One region of the Actinoplanes sp. NPDC021490 genome, then DNA from elsewhere that is predicted to be linked to it. Evidence: riboswitches for the same ligand, from Rfam matches in the RefSeq annotation. Region 1 holds a riboswitch; the other holds the start of a gene.
The links. A riboswitch is a leader RNA that binds a small molecule or an ion and turns the genes downstream of it on or off. The one in region 1 is predicted to bind glycine.
Positions count from the first base shown of each region.

Region 1 (10,997 bases):
CCGCGGCGGCCAGCAGCAGCGGGTCGCTGAAGGCGGGCAGGGCCGGGATCATGCCGAACGGCAGGGCCAGCACGGCGGCGATCAGCATGGCCATGGCCAGGGCGTCGATGCCGTCGTCGGCGGCCATGCGGTGGCTCAGGACGATGTAGAGGGCGAACAGCACCGCGTTCAGGCCGGCCAGGGCGAAACCGAGCGGGGAGGCGACCAGGCGTACGTCGGTCAGCAGGTAGACGCCGGCCACGGCGACGGCCAGGGCGGCCAGGTTGCGGGGGGTGCGGGCGGCGAACGCGGCCAGGACGATCACCGGCAGGAACTCGATCGCGGCCACGGTGCCCAGCGGCAGGCGGTCGATGGCCAGATAGAAGACGCTGTTCATCAGGGCCAGTACGGCCGCCCAGGCCCACAGGACCCGGGTGCGGCGTACGTGCCAGGGGCGGCGCCACAGGGCGAGGACGACGGCGGCGGTGGCGATGCGCAGCCAGGCGACGCCGAGCGCGTCGATGCGGGCGAACAGCAGCACGGCCAGCGCCGGGCCCAGGTAGTGGAAGATCGCGCTGACGACGAAGTAGAGGTATGGCGGCACGCCTTCTAGTCTCGAAAGACACCGGGCGTACGACCATGAGCGATCGACGGCGCGGGAGGCCAATAGTGTCGGCTTCGGAAAGCCTGAACGGCGAACGGTTCCCGAATCGAATGGACGAGGCGAACCGGCGGTTGCTGCGGGCCCTGCGGGACGATCCGCGGGCGAGCACGGCCGAGCTGGCCCGGCAAATCGGGATGTCGGCCCCGGCCGTACGGGAAAGGCTGTCCCGGCTGGAGCAGAGCGGCGTGATCCGCGGGTATCGCGTCGACATCGACCCGGCCGCGGTCGGGCTGCCGGTCGCCGCGTGGGTGCGCATCCGCCCGGGGCCGGGTCAGTTGCCCAAGCTGGCCGCGCTGGCCCGGGCCACGCCGCAGGTCAGCGAATGCCACCGGATCTCCGGCGAGGACTGCTTCCTGATGAAGGTGCACGTCGCGGCGATCGAGGACCTCGAGCCGCTGCTCGACCGGTTCCTCATGCACGGCCAGACGAACAGCTCGTTCGTGGTCGCGACCCCGGTCCAGCCGCGGTCACCGCTGGTTTAGGCGCGGGGCAGGCGGCGGATCTCGCGCAGGGCCTGGCGGCGGACGTCACCGGTCAGCGTGTCGACGTAGAGCGTGCCGTTGAGGTGGTCGGTCTCGTGTTGCAGGGCGCGGGCCAGGAAGCCGGTGCTGTGCAACACCAGCGGCTCGCCGTGGCGGTCGAAACCGGTGGCCGTGACCGACATCGCGCGCCTGGTCGGGAAGTAGAGGCCGGGAATGGACAGGCAGCCCTCGTCGTCGTCCTGCTCGCCCTCGAGGGCCGTCAGCACCGGGTTGACCATGTGACCGACCACGTCGTCGACGTTGTAGGAGAACACGCGCGCGCTCACACCGATCTGCGGCGCGGCCACCCCGGCCCGGCCGGGCTCGCGAACCGTGTCCTCCAGGTCGTCGATCAGGGCGCGCAACTCCGCGTCGAACGAGGTGACCGGGTCGCATTCGGTGCGCAGCACCGCATCGCCGATGATCCTGATGGGCCGTACCGTCATGGGGGAAAGGCTATCGGCTCGTTACCGGCCTAGCCGAACAGGGCCAGCTGCTCGGAGGCGAGAAGTTCGCGGAGTTTGGCCAGCGAACGCCGGGTCTGGCTCTTGACCACGCTGACCGGCAGTTCGAGCACGTCGGCGACCCGGTCGACGCTGTAGTCCTCGAAGTAGCGCAGGATCACGATCGCGCGGTCACGCTCGGGCAGGCGGGCCAGCGCGTCGAGCATGGTCAGCCGCAGTTCATGGCTTTCCCGGTACGCCGGCTCGTGCAGGACCTCGCTGGCCGACTCCGACGACGAGCGGCGCCGCCGGTGGTCGAGAAAGACCCGGAGCAGGATCTTCTGCGCGTACGCCACCAGGTTGTCCGACTCCGAGGCCCGGCGCCACGACAGGAACAGCTTGGTCAGCGCGTTCTGGGTCAGGTCCTGCGCGAGATGCCAGTCGCGGCACAGCATGAACGCCGTCGTGCGCAACCGCTCGGCGTGCGCGCCGGCGAACTCGACGAACTGCTCCTCGTCGGTCATGAGGCGGACACCGCCGGTCACGAGACGAACACCGGGGCCCGGCCGAACCGCTTGTCACCGTCGTCGACCAGGCCGGCATCCATGATCATGCCCCAGCGCGGGTCGGTGGCGATCGTGATGGCCTCGTCGGTGGTGAGCACCTCGCGGCCGGGCGGGTTGACGCCGTCCCGGCCGGCCAGGCAGGACGCCACGTCGAGCTGCACGGACGTGCCGTCGGGCCAGCGCGAGACCACGACGTAGCTCTGCTCGCAGTTGTCGGGCACGGGCACGATCGAGACGGCCGCGGTGGCGCCGCGGGCACTGTCGGCGGGCAGCCGGCCCATCGTCATCCGCAGCATGCCGGGCCCGTCGCCCCGATCGAGGTAGATCTGCACGTGCAGATCGTCGTTGGCCGCGACGGCCGCGTGACTCGTCCGTCCGGGCGGGAGTAACTGGGTCAGAAGATGAAGCATGGCCCCCGTTGTCGCCTTCTTCCGCGGTCCGGCAGCGCTTTCGACGCCGCTGTGGACCGCCAAACTACGCTCCGGGGGCGCCGTCGCGGGGGGCGTTACGGTGACTGGCACAGATCCGGGAGACTTCTGCGCCGCCCGGGCCATCGGGGCGGTGCTCGCCGGAAGGGCCGGCGCCTGACCCGGAGCGGCCGGCTCGGCCACGACCGCCCGGCGGGGCTCGGAATGCGCGGCGAGACCGCCCAACAGCACGACGGCCAGCAGCCCGGCCGCGCCCGCGCCCACCGTGCCGGCCCGGCGGCGGCGCCGGCGGATGCGCCGGCCGTCGCGCACGGCGGCGCCCACCATGTCACCCAGCGGCGGCGGCCGCTCGCTGTCGAGCTCGGCCCGCATCAACGCCCGGAGGTCCTCGGTCACAAACGAAACCCTTTCCGCACCCATCTAGGGCAAAGACGAGCCGGCCCGTCCGTTCGGTGACCACCGGCAGGCGCCGACGCCAAAGCGTGACCAATGGTGCCCGGCCGCGCCACTTATCGGCCGGCCAGGGCCGCCTGGACCGGGGCCAGCTTGGCCGCGGCCTCGGCCACCTCGGCCGCCGGGTCGCTGTCCCAGACGATGCCGCCGCCGGCCCACGCGTGGAGGCGGTCACCGTCGGCGGCGACCGTGCGGATGGTCAGGCCCAGGTCGACGTGGTCGTGGCCGATCCAGCCGACGGCGGCCATGCTCACGCCGCGGCCCACCGGCTCGAGCCGGGCGATCTGCGACAGGGCGGCGACCTTGGGGGCGCCGGTGACCGAGCCGCCCGGGACCAGGGCCCGCAGCAGGTCGGGCAGCGCGAGCGGGCCGTCGATCGGGGCCGAGACCACCGACTCGGCCTGCCAGAGCCCGGACCAGCGGCGTACGGCGAAAAGCTCGTCGACCGTCACCGGGCCCGCGCCGGGCAGCCGGGCGAGATCGTTGCGGGACAGGTCGACGATCATCACGTGCTCGGACCGTTCCTTGGCCGAGGCCAGCAACTCCCGGCGGCCCGCGGCGGTCGCCGGGCGGGTGCCCTTGATCGGCCGGGTGACGACCCGCCCGGCGCGCACCTCGACCAGCGTCTCGGGTGAGGCGGTGGCCAGCGCCCAGCCGGGGCCCGCCAGAACGCCGCCGTAGCGCGCGCCGGGCAACGCGGCCACCCGGTGCAGGGCGGCCAGCGGCGAACCGGCGTACGGGGCGCTGGTGTGGCCGACGACGTTGACCTGATAGACGTCACCGCGCCCGATGGCGTCCCGGACGGCCGAGACGGCGGCCGCATGCTCCTGCGGCGTCCACGACGGGGTCCACTCCCCCAGCTCGAATCCGGGCTTGACGGCGGGCTCCCCGGGGCGCGAAGGCGGCGAATCGGTATGGACATGGACAACCGCGTACACATCGGGGATGCCCGGCACCGGTGAAGGGGCGCCGAGGGGGCCTCCGGACATTACGGAACCGGCATCGGCCGACACGTACAGTGCCGCGCCGCAGACCGAGCCAGCGCCGGTCGGACAAACCTGGTCATCCGTTCGGCCAATGTTTCGCACGCGGAGTCCGTTGTCGGCCAGGTACTCGGAGACAAGCTCTGCGGGGTCGCCACCGTCACTCCTGAACCACTGGAACGAATTTGACGCACGGTGACGGCCCTGGCAGGACGCCGGACGACCCGGCGGCGACACAGAAGGGTGGGCCGCAGAGTGGCCGAACGACCGGCTTCCGTGGACCATCGGAAGCGAGGATTCTGTCAATGGAGACACCGTCACCCGCTCGATCCGTCGTCGTTCGATTTGCGGTAACGTCCGTCACCGTCGTTGTGAGTCATCACACAACCCCCCGACCGGAGCAACACACAATGTGCCAGCACCAGACCCCCTGTCCCAGCGCAGACGCCACCGATCGTGAGGCGGCCCGCACCGTTTCGACGTGCCGAGAGCAAGGCTGGAGCCTTCTCTGCAACGGCGTCATCGTCTTCGAGGACACCGGCGAGATTTTGCCCGACGGCACCATGATCGAGCCGCACCGGGGACCCGCGCCACACGCTCTCGCGGCCTGAGCTGAACGGCCTCTGAGAGGTCGTTGAAAGACCCGTTGAGAGGTTCGGCACCACCGTTCGACATGGTTACACAGAGTAGTCGAACGATCCCCATCCGACCCGGCCGGCCCGCGTGAACGACGACGATTCGCGCGGCGGACGGGAAGGCGCGTCCCGCGAACGGAACGCGCCTCATTCGGATCAGTCCTCGAACGCCTCCGGCGAGGGGCACGAGCAGACCAGATTGCGATCCCCGTACGCCCCGTCGATGCGGCGCACCGGCGGCCAGTACTTCGCCGTCCGGTCCACCCCCGCCGGGAACCCGGCCACCGACCGCGGGTACGGGTGCTCCCACTCGTCGGCCGTCACCGCCGACGCCGTGTGCGGGGCGTTGGCCAGCGGATTGTCCCCGGCCGGCCACACCCCGGCAGCCACCTGGTCGATCTCGCCCTTGATGGCGATCATCGCCGCCACGAAACGGTCCAGCTCGGCCAGATCCTCGCTCTCGGTCGGCTCCACCATCAGGGTTCCGGCCACCGGGAACGACATCGTCGGCGCGTGGAACCCGTAGTCGATCAGCCGCTTGGCCACGTCGTCGACCGAGACACCGGTGGCCTTGGTGATCGGCCGCAGGTCGAGGATGCACTCGTGCGCGACCAGGCCGTTGTTGCCCGCGTACAGCACCGGGAAGTGCTCACGCAGCCGCGCGGCCACATAGTTCGCCGTCAGCACGGCCGTGCCGGTCGCCGCGGCCAGCCCGTCCGGACCCATCATCCGCAGGTACGCCCACGAGATCGGCAGAATGCCGGCCGAGCCGTGCGCCGCGGCCGACACCGCGTGGTGCTCCCCCGGCTGCAGCGGGTCGCCCGGCAGGAACTCGGCCAGGTGCGACCGGACAGCGACCGGGCCCACCCCAGGACCGCCACCGCCGTGCGGGATGCAGAACGTCTTGTGCAGGTTGAGGTGCGACACGTCGGCGCCGAACTTGCCCGGCCGGGCGAACCCGACCAGCGCGTTGAGGTTGGCCCCGTCCACGTAGACCTGACCGCCCGCCTCGTGCACGGCCGCGCACAGATCGGCGATCGACGTCTCGTACACGCCGTGGGTCGACGGGTAGGTCACCATGATCGCCGCCAGCGACTCCGCATGCTTCTCGACCTTGGCGTGCAGGTCGGCCATGTCGACGTTGCCCAGGTCGTCGCAGGCCACCACGACCACCCGCATGCCGGCCATCACGGCGCTGGCCGCGTTGGTGCCGTGCGCGCTCGACGGGATCAGGCACACATCACGGTGGGCCTCGCCCCGCGACCGGTGATAGCCGCGAATGGCCAGCAACCCGGCCAGCTCACCCTGCGAACCCGCGTTCGGCTGCACGCTCACCGCGTCGTACCCGGTGATCTCGGCCAGCCACCCCTCCAGCGTCGCCACCAGCCGCTCGTAGCCGGCCGTGTTCGACGCCGGGGCGTACGGGTGGATGTTGGCGAACTCCGGCCAGGTGACCGGCTCCATCTCGGTGGTCGCGTTCAGCTTCATCGTGCACGACCCGAGCGGAATCATGCCCCGGTCCAGCGCGTAGTCCCGGTCGGACAGCTTGCGCAGATAGCGCAGCATGCTCGTCTCGGAGTGATGCGAGCTGAACACCGGATGCGTCAGGTATTCGCTCGTGCGCCCCAGGGGCTTCGCCCCGCAATCAGCAACAGCGGTTTCCCGTACGCCGAAAGCCCGCAGAACGGCGGCGACATGCGCCTCCGTCGTCGTCTCGTCGGCCGCGACCGACACCCGGTCGGCGTCCACCAGCCGCAGGTCGATGCCCGCCTCGGCCGCCGCCGCCACCACCGACTCCGCCCGGCCCGGAACGACCGCCGTCACCGTGTCGAAGAACGCGTTGTGCGCCACCTCGACACCCCCGGAGGCCAGACTCCCGGCCAGCGTCAACGCGTGGTTGTGCACCCGCTTGGCGATGTCGCGGAGCCCCTGCGGACCGTGATAGACCGCATACATGCTCGCCATCACGGCCAGCAGGACCTGCGCCGTACAGATGTTGCTGGTCGCCTTCTCACGACGGATGTGCTGCTCCCGGGTCTGCAACGCCAGACGGTAGGCCGGGGCGCCGTCCGCGTCCTTCGACACCCCGACCAGGCGGCCCGGCAGCGAACGCTCGAGCCCGGCCCGCACGGCCAGGTAACCGGCATGCGGCCCGCCGAAGCCGAGCGGCACACCGAAACGCTGGGTGGTGCCGGCCGCGATGTCCGCCCCGATCTCCCCCGGCGCGCGCAGCAGCGTCAGCGCCAGCAGGTCGGCCGCCACGGTCACCAGCGCGCCCTGAGCGTGCGCCTGCTCGATGACCGGCGCGTGATCCCGTACGGCGCCGGAAGCTCCTGGGTATTGCAGGTGCAGGCCGAAGAACTCGCCCGGAAGCTCCTCACCGGCGCCGAGATCCACCAAGGCGAGCTCGATGCCCAGCGGCTCGGCCCGGGTCCGCAGCACGGCGAGCGTCTGCGGAAGCGTGTCGGCGTCGACCACGTACACCTGGGACTTGCTCTTGGAAGCCCGCTTGGCCAGTGTCATCGCCTCGGCCACCGCGGTGCCCTCGTCCAGCATCGAAGCGTTGGCCGTGGTCAGCCCGGTGAGGTCGGTCACCATGGTCTGGAAGTTCAGCAGCGCCTCCAGCCGGCCCTGACTGATCTCCGGCTGGTACGGGGTGTACGCCGTGTACCAGGCCGGGTTCTCCAGCACGTTGCGCCTGATCACCGCCGGGGTGTGCGTGCCGTAGTAGCCCAGCCCGATCATCGAGGTCGTCACCCGGTTCTGCGACGCGATCGCGCGCAGCTCGGCGATCGTCTCCTCCTCGGAGGCCGCCGCGGGCAGATCCAGCGACCCGTGCCAGCGGATCACCTCGGGGACCGCGGCGTCCATCAGGGCGTCCAGCGACGCATACCCGATGGTCTTGAGCATGTGGGTCTGCTCGTCGGTGTCCGGCCCGATATGCCGGTTCGCGAACGTCATGACGGACTCCTGAGAGAGAGGTCGACAAGGCGGCCTCCCCCTCTGTCACATCCCGTCCGAGGAATGCTTCAGAGTCGCCTGCCCACGCGGTCCTTTTGCCTGAGAGGTTCCGGGGAGGATTTGCCCCTTCGGCGCCGCCCTCAACCGTTTCCGGCCGTGGCGGACTCTCCCGCATGGCTGGCACCCAACCTACCAGCGATCATGGAGACCACCCTCGTCTCTAGGGTGGGGTTGTGACCTACACCCCCGCGGGCGACCGCTACGACACCATGCCCTACCGGCGGACCGGACGAAGCGGGCTCCGGCTGCCCGTCATCTCACTCGGCCTGTGGCACAACTTCGGCCACGAACGTCCCTGGCAGCGCCAGCGCGACATCGTCCGCCGCGCGTTCGACCTCGGCGTCACCCACTTCGACCTGGCCAACAACTACGGCCCGCCACCCGGCAGCGCCGAGGAGAACTTCGGCCGCATCCTGGCCACCGACCTCAAGGCGCACCGCGACGAGATCGTCGTGTCGACCAAAGCCGGCTACGAGATGTGGCCCGGCCCGTACGGCGACTTCGGCTCCCGCAAATACCTGATCAGCTCGCTCGACCAGTCGCTGAAACGGCTCGGCCTCGACTACGTCGACATCTTCTACCACCACCGGCCCGACCCGGAGACGCCGCTCGAGGAAACCATGGGCGCGCTCGACGCCGTGGTCCGCGCGGGCAAAGCCCAATACGTCGGCCTGTCGAACTACAACTCGCAGCAGACCGCCGCGGCCGCGGCCATTCTGCGCGACCTGGGCACGCCCCTGCTCATTCACCAGCCGTCGTATTCGATCCTCAACCGCTGGATCGAGAAGGACAATCTGCTCGACACCCTGGCCGACGCCGGCGCCGGCTGCATCGCCTACAGCCCGCTGCAGCAGGGCCTGCTCACCGACCGCTATCTCGGCGGCATTCCCGACGATTCCCGCGTCCGCACCAGCCACTTCCTCAACGAGGACGCGCTCGACAAGCAGACCCTCGGACGCATTCACTCGCTCAACGACATCGCCCGCAAACGCGGCCAGTCACTGGCCCAGATGGCCCTCGCCTGGGCCCTGCGCGACGAGCGGATGACCAGCGTCATCATCGGCGCCAGCAGCGTCGGGCAACTCGAGAACAACGTCGCCACCATCGGCAACCTGTCGCTGACGGAATCCGAGATCGGCGACATCGACGGCACGGTCCTCGACCTGTAAATCGGCGGCATTTCCCGCCCGGCGTCACTACCGTCGTCCGCATGATCGAACTGGTCGAGCGGCACACGGTTCTCGCAGTCGTGGTCGGATCGCGGGCGTACGGACTCTCCGGGCCCGGCTCCGACCACGACCGCCGCGGCGTGTTCGTCGCCCCGACCCGCTCCTTCTGGACGCTGGACAAGCCGCCCACCCACCTCGACGGGCCGCAACCCGAACAGTTCTCGTGGGAAATCGAACGGTTCTGCACGCTCGCCCTGCAAGCCAACCCGACCGTTCTCGAAGTGCTCTGGTCCCCCATCGTCGAAACCGTTTCCCCCGCCGGTTCCGAACTGCTGTCCCTGCGGGGCGCATTCCTCTCCCAAAAGGTCGCCACCACGTACGGCGAATACGCCCGCGACCAGCTCAACCGCGTCGCGGCCCGGCGCGCCCGCACCGGCGAGACCAACTGGAAACAGGCCATGCACATGATCCGGCTGCTCCTGGCCGGCGCCCACGTGCTGCGAACCGGCGACGTCCTCGTCGACGTGACCCCGCTGCGGTCCACGCTGCTCGACATCAGGAACGGCGCGATGACCTGGGACTCGGTCACCTCCTGGGCCACTTCCCTGCAGGCCGACCTCACCCTCGCGGCCTCGGCCACCGACCTGCCCGCGGCCCCCGACCGCGACACCATCAATCAACTGCTTTCCCGCGTACGCGAAAAGGGGCTGGAATGACCGTCACCGTGCCCTCCTGGTCGGCCGAAGTGGTCGCGGCACTGCCCTATCCGGTGGTCTTCGCCACGGTCAGCGGCGCCCACCTGTACGGCTTCGCCTCCATCGACTCCGACCTCGATCTGCGCGCCGCCCACCTGCTGCCCGCGGCCGAAGTCGTCGGATTGCGAACCGGCCCCGAAACGGTCCAGTCCGCCGGCGTACGCGACGGGGTCGAACTCGACGTCGTCTCCCATGACCTGCGAAAATTCGCCCGCCTGCTCAACAGCCGCAACGGCTACGTCCTCGAACAACTGCTCTCCCCCCTGGTCGTCGCGACCGGCCCGCTCCACAACGAGCTCGTCGAATTGGCGCCGTCGTTCGTGACGTCCGGCCACGCACACCATTACCTCGGATTCGCCACCTCCCAGGAAAAGCTGTTCAACCAGACCGGCCGGTTGAAGGCCGCCCTGTATTGGCTGCGCGTGCTGCTGACCGGCATCCACCTGATGCGTACCGGCCGGCTCGAAACGGACCTGTCGGTGCTCGGCACGGGCCTGCCCTATGTGCCGTCCCTGATCGACCTGAAGCGCTCGGCCGAGAAGGCCCCTTTCCCGGCCGACCTCGAACCCCGGTTGCGCGCCGACGCCGCCACCCTCCGCACCGAACTCGAATCCGCCCGCGACAGGTCCCCCCTGCCCGCACAGCCGCCACCGGCCGCCGTCGACGCACTCCACGAACTCGTCGTACGGTCCCGCCTGGCCACGGTCTGAGCCTGTCGCCTCATTACTGCGCTCTATGGGCCGGCCTCAGGTCCGCACCGCCGGCCTCATTCCCGCGTTCTATGGGTCCGGCCCCAGGTCCGCACCGCCGGCCTCATTCCCGCGTTCTATGGGTCCGGCCCCAGGTCCGCACCGCCGGCCTCATTACCGCGCTGTGTGGGCCGGTTCGCACCGCACTGTTTCCTGCACCGCGCATATCACCCCCGCAGCGCCCTATACCGGTCACCGAGCCTGTGCCCGGTTTGCCGCTACGCCGAGCCGACGTCGTTTCCGGAATACCGCGCTGTGGTAGTCGCCGAAGGCGTCGTTTCAGTGTTCTGGCGCTCTGCCCTTAAGGCATCCTAGGACACTAGGAATTCTGTTTCCGCCTGTTGTCGGTTTACGCTGATCGCATGTCCACCGCTGCTCGTGTCGCCGTTCACCTCGCCCGGCCCCACCGGCCGGTTCTGGTGGCGGGCACCCTGGGCGAATTGGCCGGGCCCACGCACGGACTCGTCGAGTTGCCGTTGCGGCTCTGGTGGGGCCCGCAAAGGGCGTTCGATCTGTCCGAGCCGACGATGCTCGCGTGGATGTACGAAAACGTGCTGCGCGAGGCCATTCGGGTCGAAGAACTACGCACCTATCTGCACGGCCCGACCCTCGTCGCGGTCTGGCGCGAGCT
Region 1 covers NZ_JBVHFW010000006.1:249,325-260,321, forward strand. The annotation lists gene ACZ3I4_RS19150 (EamA family transporter) at 1-583, opposite strand, end outside; gene ACZ3I4_RS19155 (Lrp/AsnC family transcriptional regulator) at 694-1,125, shown strand; gene def (peptide deformylase) at 1,122-1,610, opposite strand; gene ACZ3I4_RS19165 (SigE family RNA polymerase sigma factor) at 1,640-2,131, opposite strand; gene ACZ3I4_RS19170 (hypothetical protein) at 2,149-2,997, opposite strand; gene ACZ3I4_RS19175 (chorismate-binding protein) at 3,111-4,322, opposite strand; gene ACZ3I4_RS19180 (DUF5999 family protein) at 4,448-4,648, shown strand; gene gcvP (aminomethyl-transferring glycine dehydrogenase) at 4,829-7,633, opposite strand; glycine riboswitch at 7,711-7,815, opposite strand; gene mgrA (L-glyceraldehyde 3-phosphate reductase) at 7,867-8,862, shown strand; gene ACZ3I4_RS19195 (nucleotidyltransferase domain-containing protein) at 8,904-9,578, shown strand; gene ACZ3I4_RS19200 (nucleotidyltransferase domain-containing protein) at 9,575-10,327, shown strand; gene ACZ3I4_RS19205 (hypothetical protein) at 10,729-10,997, shown strand, end outside.

Region 2 (10,997 bases), 130 kb from region 1:
CTTGTACTTGACCTTCATGTCGGCGCCGGTCTCCTTCATCGTTTTGATGACCTTGTCGAGGGAGACGTGGTGGCGGCCGTCGCCGCGCAGGGCCATGCGGGCCGCGGTTACCGCCTTGACCGCGGCCATGCCGTTGCGCTCGATGCACGGGATCTGCACCAGGCCGCCCACCGGGTCGCAGGTCAGGCCCAGGTTGTGCTCCATGCCGATCTCGGCCGCGTTCTCCACCTGCTCGGGGGTGCCGCCCAGCACCTCGGCCAGCCCGGCCGCGGCCATCGCGCAGGCGCTGCCGACCTCGCCCTGGCAGCCGACCTCGGCGCCCGAGATGGAGGCGTTCTCCTTGAACAGCAGGCCGATCGCGCCCGCGGCCAGCAGGAAACGGACCACGCCCTCGTCGTCGGCGCCGGGGACGAAGTTCATGTAATAGTGCAGAACGGCCGGGATGATGCCGGCCGCGCCGTTCGTGGGGGCGGTCACGACCCGGCCGCCGGCCGCGTTCTCCTCGTTCACGGCCATCGCGTACGCGGTCAGCCACTCCATCGAATGCTCGACCGGGTTGCCGGCCGCCCGCAGCTGACGGGCCGTCGCCGCCGCCCGCCGGCGCACCTTGAGCCCGCCCGGCAGCACGCCCTCGGCCTCGAGCCCGGCCGCCACGCAGTCCCGCATGACCCGCCAGATCTCCAGCAGGCCGGTACGGGTCTCGGCCGCGGAACGCCACGCCGTCTCGTTCTCCAGCATCAGCCGGGAGATCGACAGCCCGGTCGACGAGGTCAGGCCGAGCAGGTCGGCGCCGCTCGCGAACGGGTGCGTCAGCGGGGTGCGGTCGGCGCGGACGACGCCCGTCTCGTCCAGCACGAACCCGCCGCCCACCGAGTAGTACGTCCTGCGCAGAATCTCCGAGCCGTCGGCGGCGTACGCGGAAAAGGTCATGCCGTTGGGATGCCCGGGGAGCGTGCGACGGCGGTGCAGCACCAGGTCGACGGCGATCTCGGCACCGGACGGCAAAGTCAGCGCCCCGCGCGCGTGGATGGCCGCGGCCCGCGCGTCGGCCGTGGTCACGTCGACCGTCTCGGGGTCGGAGCCCTCGAGCCCGAGCAGCACCGCCTTGGGCGTGCCATGCCCGTGCCCGGTCGCGCCGAGCGACCCGAACAACTCCGCCCGAACGAGCGAGACGGGCGAAGCCTGCGGAAGCGAGACGGGCGAAGCGGGCGGAACCGACACGGGCGAAGCCTGCGGAAGCGAGACGGGCGAAGCGGGGGGAACCGACACGGGCGAAGCGGGTGGAAGCGAGCCCAGCAGGGTGGAGAACATGCGGGCGGCGCGCATCGGGCCGACCGTGTGGGAACTGGACGGGCCGATGCCCACCGAGAAAAGGTCGAAAACAGACACGGCCATGGGGAGGCTCCCTAATCCGGCAAAAAGGTAGGCCTCCCTCGCTCTGTCATGGGGCCTGAGAGCTTCATCGGCCGGCGAACGGCCGATTTGCACCTTGGGCGCGGGAAGGTTCCCGGCTTTCCAGAGTTGCCGGCCACAGCGGTACGGGTGCCTGAGAGATTCTGAGGGAGAAGTTGCTCCTTCGGCGCCCCCCAACCCGAGGGGACTCTCCCGCTGCAGCCAAAGCGGTATGAAGTTGTGTGGACGCAACGTATCAAGATCCTGCGGGAAGCGGGACGTGAGCGCCCCGCTTCCCCCAGGTTAACCGGCTAGCAGCGGCCGAGGTCCTGCCACTGCTCGGTCCAGCCCGGCTCCGAGCCCTGGGTCCAGTAGCGGGCGCGCCACAGGTGCACGCCCTCCCCGGACTTGGGGCCGCTCGGGTCGCCGTACTTGCTCTTCTCGTGCTTCACCAGGTTGCCGCCGGTGTAAACCGAGCCGAAGGCCCAGTTCGGCGAGTTGGCACAGCTCGTACCGGGCGGCGTCGTCGGGGGTGTGGTCGGCGGCGTCGTGGGTGGGGTGGTGGGCGGCGTCGTCGGCGGGTTGCTGGTGCACCCTCCGGTCGAGGCCACCGTGTCGACGAACCGGCTGCCCGCCGTACGGTAACCGGCGGTCTGTGACGTCACCTGCGACGGCGACAGCACCTGGTTCTTGGCGAACAACACCCAGTCCACCTGCTCGACATACGTCGAGAGGCCGCCGGTGTGTGCCGCCGTGTCGATGAACCACAGGTTCCAATTGATCGTCATCGTCTGGCGCGGGAAGAACTTGCCGCCGTGATCGCCGACCTGCACGCCGTCGATGTAGTAGACGACGTGCCCGTTGGCCACCTGGGCCACCAGGTCGTGCCACCCGTCGAGGGAGCTGCGCTGCTCGGAGTGCAGGTTGTCGGCGTACCAGGGCTCGGCGCGGTACGTGTACCAGGTGGTCTGGTAGTTGATCGGCCCCTGCTCGCCCCAGCCCCCGTTGGGCAGGTACTCGCTGATGTCCAGCTCGCTGTAGGTCGGGTCGAGGTCGCCGTTGAGCGGGCTGATCGTGAAGAACGTCTGGTTGATGTGGTCGCCGTCGTTGCCGCTGACGGGGGTGTCGGTGAACCGCACCCGGCTGGCGTAGGTGCCTTCCAGGTAGCGCTTCTGGGTCGAGTACAGCTCGGCGTGGTTGGTGCCGGCGCCGGTGCCGTCGGTCGAGGCGGTCAGTTGCAGCACCTTCTGGCCGCCGCTGGTCGGGAACGTGATGTTGCTGGGTGACCAGTTGGCGCCGGGCACGCCCGGTCCGCCCTGGTAGCTGCGCGGGGTCCAGCCGTTGGCGGTCAGCGCGGCGTCGGAGGATGAGTTGTAGTGGAAGTCGTCGAACAGGTAGCCGCAGTCGGCCGCGGCGGCCGGTTCCGAGGAGAGGGCAACGGCGCCCGCCCCCGCGAGAACGGCGACCAGGGTGGCCGCTAATTGACGTCTGTCGATCTTCACGAGCAGACTCCTCCCAAAGAGGAATGGGGATGGGGGTGTTACTTGACCGCGCCGGCGGTCATTCCGGCGCGGATGTGCCGTTGGAACGCGACGTAGGCGATCAGCACCGGCAGCATGGCGATGGTCAAGCCGGCGAACAGACCGCTCCAGTCGCTGCGATACCCCTGGCTGACCGACAGGGCGGCCAGACCCTGCGCCAGGACGTACCGGTCCGGGTCGGGATTGAGAACCAGCGGAAGCAGGTACTGGTTCCAGAGCCCGAGGAAATTGAAGATGCCGACCGCGAACAGCCCGGGGCGGGCCATCGGCAGCATCACGCGGAAGAACACCGCGCCGTGCGAGCAGCCGTCGAGAAACGCGGCCTCGGCGATCTCGCTGGGCAGCGTGCGGAAAAAGGAATGCAGGAAGAACACCGTGAACGGCACCGCGTACGCCGCGTAGACCAGGATCAGCCCCGGATAGGTGCCGAGCAGTCCCAGTTGCTGCACGACGAAGAAGAGCGGGACCAGCGCCAGGAACACGGGGAAGAACATCGCGGCGACGAACAGGTAATAGATGACCCGGTTGCCGCGGAACTGATAGCGGGCCAGCGCGTACGCCACCAGCGAGCCGAGCAGCATCGTCAGGATCAGCGCGCCCCCGACCACGATCAGGCTGTTGAGGAAGTAACGCCCGATGCTGGCCGCCGTCCAGGCCCGTTCCCAGTTCTCGAAATGCAGGGTCGAGGGCGGCGACCACGGTTCGTTGAGGATTTCGTTGTCCGACTTGAACGAGCTCACCACGGCCCAGAGCAACGGCAGGGCGGTGACCACGGCCCAGCAGAACATGGCCAGGCCGGGAAGGGGATTGCGAACGGTCCGCCGGGCCGGCGCGGGCGGGGTGACCTGCGGAACCGGGCGGGTTTGCAGCATCGTCATGCCAGCTCCAACCGCTCTTTGCGACCCGCCCGGAGGGCGAAGACGGCCAGGGTCAGAGTGGCGAAGAACAGCGCCACCCCCATGGCCGAGGCATAGCCGAATTTCCCGTACGAGAAAGCGGTCCGGTAGAGCGACATCCCGATGACCTCGGTGGCGCCGTCCGGCCCGCCCGGCCCCACGGTCATGATCTGCACGACCGCGAAGGCGTCGAGCGCCGCGATGCCCAGATAGACGAAGGCGACCTGCACCGATTCGCGGACGAGCGGCAACGTCACATTCCAGAACGTGGCCCATTTCCCGGCCCCGTCCAATTTGGCCGCCTCGAACAGCTCGCCCGGAATGCCCTCGATGGCCGCGCTGAACAGCACGACATAGAAACCGACCGACGACCACACGAGCACCGCCATCACGGCGATCAATGCCCACGCCGGTTCCGCCAGCCACGACCTCGCCAGCCCGCCGAGTCCGATCGCGCGCAGCCCCGAATTGAGCAGGCCGGTGTTCGGGTTGTAGACAAAACTCCACAACACCGCGATCACCACGAGCGACAACAGCTGCGGGAAGAAATACACGATCCGATAGCCCTGTCCGAGCCGCGACGACGAATGCCGCAGCATCGAGGCCAGGAACAGGCCGATTCCGATCGTCACGAGCGGCACCACGGCCAGGAGCACCAGGTTGTTGCGCACCGCGTCGAGGAAGAGGGAGTCGCCGCCGAGGCGGACATAGTTGTCCACCCCGACGAACGACGCCTGGCCGGCCACCCCGGTCCAGTCGGTCAGCGACAGGTAGAAGGCCTGCGCGTACGGCGACAGCACGAAGACGACGTGCAGCACCAGAGCCGGCACCAGCGCGCCGAGCAGGAACCGCCAGCGGCCGTGCCGCATCAGCGCGTGTACTTCGTGACGGTGGAGTCCTTGGCCAGCGCGTCGGCCGCCTTCTGGATGCGGTTCGACCAGTCGGTGGGCGAGATCCGCTTGTTGACGAGCTCGCCGGTGGCGTCGTCGACGGCCTTGGCCAGCGGGCCGTACCAGGTCCGGAACTTGTAGGCGAACGCGTCGGTCTTGGCCGCCGTGACCGTGTCGCGCACCGAGCCCAGCCCGGACGACAGGGTGAGCCCGTCGGTCGCGCCGGCCACCGACGGCAGCGTGCTGTTGGCCTCGGCGAACGCGGTCGCCGACTCCTTCGAGAACAGGAACCGCAGGTACTCCTTACCGCCCGCCGCGTTCTTGGCCTTGGCCGGCACCACGAACGACTCGCTGCTGGCGGCCTGCACGGCGGTGACCGGCAGCTTGTCGGACGCTCCGAGCGCCGGAACCGTGCCCATGACCATGTCGAAACCGGCCGGGGCGACGCCCTTCTGCTCGCTCTCGAGCCACGACCCGCACGGGATGAAGGCCGCCTTCTTCTGGCACCACGCGGCCTGCGACTCGGTGTGCGACAGCGCCTCCGAACCGCTCATCAGATAGCCCCGCCCGGCCAGCTCGGCGAACGCGGTCGCCGCCTGCACCAGCCCGTCCTGCTTCCAGGCCCCCGGCTGCAGGTTGTCGACCGCCTTGACCAGGTCGAGGCCGCCCGCCTTGGCCGCCATGGTGAGCAGCGGGTCGTTCATGTACTCGGGATACTTGCCCTGGTAGGTCCAGGGGGCGACACCGGCCTTCTTGATCGTGGCGCACAGCGCCAGCATCTCGTCCCACGTCTTCGGGTACGTCCAGCCGCGTTCGGCGAAGAAGGGCTTGGAGTACCAGAGACCCCAGACCGTGTACGTGAAGTTGAGCGCGACGGTCTTGCCGGCGAACGTGCCGTCCTCGATCACGCCGGGCAGCAGCGTGTCGCGGACCTTCTTGCCGGGCTGATCGAGGCTGGGCGCGTCCAGCAGGTCGGTCAGATCGCTCACCTGCGAGGCGCTGACCAGGGTGCCGATGTCGAGGCGGCCGGCGCCGGTGTTGTCGACCACGTCGGGCGGGTTGCCGCCGACGAAGCGGGGCTGCATGGCCTCGCCGACCTTCTGCAGGCCCTTGTGGTCGATCTTGGCCTGCGGGTACTTCGCCGTGTACTTCGCCTCGGCCTTGATCGCGTAGTCGTCGCCGTACCCGCCCTTGAAGACGACCACCTCGAGGGGCGCGTCGGCCTTCACCCCGAGCGGGTTCTCCGTGGTCTTCTCGGCGCCGCTGTCCGCGGGCGCGTCGCTGTCCTTGCCCGAGGTGACACAGGCCGACAGGGCGGGCACGGTGACCGCGGCCACGGCGGCCGTCTTCAGCAGGGCTCTGCGTGTGGGATATGGTCCGAGCTGGGAATCAGGGTTCATCACAGGGCTCTCTTCCTATGCGGTGCGCCGGATGCGCCCGGCGTACCGCGCCTCGATCTCTGCGTTGTGTTCCTTGCCGCCGGGCACGTTGTCCGACAGGTAGACGGGCGGGGTGATCCCCGCCTCGAGCAGCCGCGCGACGACCTCGGTGATGATCTGCTGGGCCAGCAGGGCCGCGGTGATCGACGAGACGGCGCCGACCGCTCCCCCGCCGGGCAGCGGGATCGTGGCGTCGCCGTACGGGGCGCCGTTGTCGAGCACCACGTCGGCGATCTCGCCGAGCTTGCGCCCGCTCGCGTGCCGCGACGGCACGCCGGCCGAGTGCTCGGCCGAGGTGATCGCGACGAGCTTGTGGCCCCGCTCCTTGACCAGCAGCGCCATCTCGACGACGGCGCCGTTGACGCCGGAGTTGGAGGCGATGACGAACACGTCGTCGGGCTTGATCGGGGCCAGATCGTAGAGCCGGCGCGCGATCTCGGGCCGGCGTTCGACGCCGGGGTCGGCCAGGACCGAGAGCGGCTCCCCGCCGTACAGGACGATGTCGCGCAGGGCGATCCGGTTGGTCGGCACCAGTCCCCCCGCGCGACCGGCGATCTCCATGGCCAGGGCCTCGGAGTGCCCGCAGCCGAAGGCCTGGATCACTCCCCCGTTCCGCACGGCCTCGGCCAGGAGGTCGGCCGCGGCCTGTTTGGCCTCGTGCTGGCCGCCGCCGACGCGGTCGACGACCTCTTTCACGACCGCCAGATAGTCAAAACTGGTCACGACTGTCCTTTCGAACGCCCGCGCTTGCGGGTAGGGATCTTTTCGGGCAGTCGGTGGGCGTCGACCGCGCGCACGGTCAGCTCCAGCGCTTCGGCGGTCCGCTCGAAGGTGCGCTGCGCGACCGCGACGTAGATCAGGTCGAGGATCAGCAGCTGCGAGTGCAGGGCGGACAGCGCGGCCAGCCGGAACGTCGTCTCCTGCACGGCGGTGGTGAACACGACGTCGGCCACCTCGGCCAGCGGCGAGCGGCTGAAGCTCGTCACGGCCACGGTGAGCGCGCCGTGGTCGGCCGCCTCGGCCATCGTTTCGATCACTTCCCGCGTACGCCCGGAGTGGCTGAGCCCGATGGCCACGTCACCCGGCAGCGTGAGGGCGGCGTTGGTGAGCGCGGTGTGCGAATCGGTGCGGAACCAGACCGGGACCCGGATGCGCTCGAGCCGGAACGCCATCTCGCGGGCGGCCGTGCCGCTGGAGCCGAGCCCGAAGATCTCGACCCGCTTGGCGCCGGCGATCGCCTCGGCCACCCGTTCCACCGCGGCCACGTCGAGCCCGGCCGCGGTGCCCTGGATGGCCCGGGTGTCGGCCGCGGTCACCACCCCGAGCACGTCGGTGAGCGGATCGCCGGGCGCGATGTCGCCGCTGATGTCGGTCTCCCAGCGGGCCTGTTCGGCCCGGCCGGTCTCGGTGGCGATCGCGACCCGCAGGTTGGCGTAGCCCTTGAAGCCCAGGGTGCGGCTGAACCGGGTGACCGTCGCGGTCGAGGTGCCGGAGCGTTCGGCCAGGTCGACGATGCTGGCGTGGGCCGCCGTCTCGGGATCGGCCAGAATGGTCTCGGCGATGCGCGCCAGGGCCTCCGGCATCTGCGGGCCCTCCATGCGCAGGCGGCCGAGCAGGCCTCCGCTCTCACCGGTCACGTCGGTCATCCTTTTCATCGATTGCTGTTGCCGATGAAAATTACGACCGTCGCTGCCTCTAGTCAATAACTGTTGCCTATGTTTCGATTTCCACCATGGACCTCGTCGTGGGCTTGGACGCGGGCGGCACGGCCTCGAAGGCCATCGTGGCCACACTGGACGGGCGGATCGTCGGGCGGGGAACGGCGGGGGCGGGCAATCCCTTGACGACCGGCGCCGTGGCGGCGGCCGCGGCGATGGGCGGCGCGGTGCGGACGGCCCTCGCCGGCACGCCGCCGGGACGGGTCGTGCGGGGTGTGCTCGGCGTGGCCGGGGCGAGCGCCGTGGCGACCGGCGACGGGCTCACCGCGTACGGGAAGGTCTGGAAAGGTCTGGGTCTGAACTGCCCGATGGTGCTGGTCGGCGATGCGGTGACCGCCTTCGCCGCGGGGAGCCCGGCGCCGGCCGGCGTGGTGCTGATCGCCGGCACCGGAGCGATCGCCGCGCAGGTCGAGGGCGAGGACGTCGTCCGTACGGTGGACGGCAACGGCTGGCTGCTGGGCGACGCGGGCTCGGGCCGCTGGATCGGGCTGGCCGCGCTGCGCACCGCCGTACGGGAATGGTCGTCGCCCTTCGCGGCCACGATCGCGGCCCGGGTGGGCGCCGGCTCGGCCGACGAGCTGATCCGCTGGGCCCAGGCGCTGCCGTTCGCCGAGATCGACGCGCTCGCCCCGGTGGTCTGCGCCCTGGCCCGCGAGGCCGACCCGCACGCCCGGGCGATCACGTCGGCGGCCTCGGCCGAACTCCTCCGCACCCTCGACGAGCTGGCCGTGGAGGGCCCGGTCGTCCTGGCCGGTGGCCTGCTGGCCGCCGACACCCCGGTCCGCGACGGCGTGCGGGCCGTCCTGCGTGGCCGGCGCGTCGAATGCGTGCCCAGCCGGGACCCCGCCGCCGCCGCGGCCTGGCTCGCCGCCCGCCCCCTGTCCCCCTTGCCGCCCGAGGCGCTGCACGCCGCCCTGATGGCTCGGTGAGGGGGTTCACGCAGCGGCTAAATGAGGTGCTCCCGACGGCCGGGCCGGGCATGATCGGCGGCAGTCGACAGGAAAGGAGGGTTCCCATGCTCACGTCATGTTCATCGGCGCCCACATGGAGGCTTCGTTGCTGTACCGCACCATGGCCGAGTCCGATCTCGGTCCTGTCCTGACCTGTCTGTCCGAACCGTCCGTCAACACGACCACCCGCGAGCGGTTTCTCGAGCATCTGGCCGCCCGCAGCTACCGCCACGAATGGACCTGGCTCGCCTTCGACGGCGGCACCCTGGCCGGGCTGGCCGTCTGGTGGGGTTTCCCCGAAGGTGACCGGCCGCTCGCCCTCGACGCCCTGTGGGCGGACCCGTCGGTCACCGATCCCGTGCCGGTGTGGGCCGCGCTCATCCGGCAGGTTCCGCCGCCGGCCGAGTACCACATCTTCACGGTCCCCGAGCACCGCGACGACCCGGGCATCGCGCTCCGGTTGCGAGCCGCGGCCGAGGCGGGGCTGAAGAATCTCAACGAGCGTTACCGGTACGAATGGACCAGCGCGACACCGCTGCCCGGCCGCTCGGATCGGCTGACGTTCGCGCCCGCCACCGACGAGGAGTTCGTGGACGCCTTCGAGCGGATCTCGGAGGGCAGCCTCGACGTGGCCACCCGCGAGGGTGTCGCCCGGCACGGCGCGCGGGCCCAGGCCCTCGAGGATCTGGCCGACTACAAGATGATGCCCGGGCCCCGGGAGCTCTGGCGGCTCGCGTACGACCGGTCGGGCAAGCTCGCCGGGGCGGCGCTGCCGTCGGCCAACGCGGGCGGGCCGGTGGTCGGCTACGTCGGTGTCGTGCCGTCGCAGCGCGGCCACGGATACGCCGCCGATCTGCTGGCCGAGATCACGGGGATCCTCGCCGCCGGGGGCGCGACGACGATCCGGGCCGACACCGACAGCACGAACACCCCGATGGTGGCCACCTTCGAGCGGCTGGGATACCGGAGGTTCGCGCTCCGGCTGGTCGCTTCCTGACCCACCGAATCAGCCATTTGTTCGCCGTGAATGGTGACCTGGGATACAGTTTTTCTCCGGTCGCCAATTGTCCGAGGTTCGGATATCCATTGTGGAACGCAATTGAGGCAATGCGTTAACACGCGCGACTCAATGGTCCGGCGGATCGGCCCGTTGCGCCGGGATCCCGTGATGAGCTACGGGATCCCAGCGCTCCGGGGCTGACCGATCGGCCGGGAAGAGCCGGACATGCCGGATTTGGTGTTGCGTCCCATTTCCGGCCCGAGAACGCTTTCCGGCGGGCTGTAAAACCCACGACAGTCCACTTGATACGAAGCAGCCGAACCCGGTTAGGCTCTTTTCCGCAGGGCGATAGTGAAAGCCCGCCAGAAAACCGGGGAAGAGGCCATGACATTGGCTGCCGTAATCATGATTGTCGTGTCACTGGTGCTCGCGGCCTTCGCCGCGGTCACGCTGTGGTGGACCATGCACGCCTGGCGCACGCCGGAGACACTGGCCGGCACGCGCTTCGCTCCGCCCGACGGGGAACAGCACCTGACCTTCTCGCTGCTGCTGCCGGCCCGCCATGAGAAGGCCGTCCTCGAGCACACGGTCGAGCGGCTCCTGCGGTCCACGCACGAGGCCTTCGAGATCATCATCATCGTCGGGCACGACGATCCCGAGACGGCCGAGGTCGCCAACCGGGTGGCGGCCACGGCGCCGGGACGGATCCTGGTCGTGACCGACCACAACGAGCAGAAGAACAAGCCGCGTGCTCTCAATACGGCCCTCCCCTACGTACGGGGGGATGTGGTCGGGGTCTTCGACGCCGAGGACCAGGTGCATCCGCTGCTGCTCGAGCACGTCGACCACGCCTTCCGGGCCACCGAGGCCGACGTGGTGCAGGGCGGCGTTCAGCTCATCAACTTCCACTCGAGCTGGTACAGCCTGCACAACTGCCTGGAGTACTTCTTCTGGTTCCGCAGCCGGCTGCACCTGCACGCCCGCAAGGGATTCATCCCGCTCGGCGGCAACACCGTGTTCGTCCGCACCGACGTGCTGCGCAAGGCCAACGGCTGGGACGGCACCTGCCTGGCCGAGGACTGCGACCTGGGCGTGCGGCTCTCCAGCCGGGGCGCCAAGGTCGTGGTCGCGTACGACGCCACGATCGTCACCCGCGAGGAGACGCCGCACT
Region 2 covers NZ_JBVHFW010000006.1:379,548-390,544, forward strand. The annotation lists gene ACZ3I4_RS19745 (L-serine ammonia-lyase) at 1-1,395, opposite strand, end outside; glycine riboswitch at 1,437-1,521, opposite strand; glycine riboswitch at 1,525-1,618, opposite strand; gene ACZ3I4_RS19750 (glycoside hydrolase family 16 protein) at 1,704-2,894, opposite strand; gene ACZ3I4_RS19755 (carbohydrate ABC transporter permease) at 2,933-3,811, opposite strand; gene ACZ3I4_RS19760 (carbohydrate ABC transporter permease) at 3,808-4,698, opposite strand; gene ngcE (N-acetylglucosamine/diacetylchitobiose ABC transporter substrate-binding protein) at 4,698-6,119, opposite strand; gene ACZ3I4_RS19770 (sugar isomerase domain-containing protein) at 6,135-6,881, opposite strand; gene ACZ3I4_RS19775 (MurR/RpiR family transcriptional regulator) at 6,878-7,804, opposite strand; gene ACZ3I4_RS19780 (N-acetylglucosamine kinase) at 7,891-8,805, shown strand; gene ACZ3I4_RS19785 (GNAT family N-acetyltransferase) at 8,903-9,823, shown strand; gene ACZ3I4_RS19790 (glycosyltransferase) at 10,211-10,997, shown strand, end outside.
Region 2: another riboswitch for glycine. It lies ahead of ACZ3I4_RS19745 (L-serine ammonia-lyase); the one in region 1 lies ahead of gcvP (aminomethyl-transferring glycine dehydrogenase).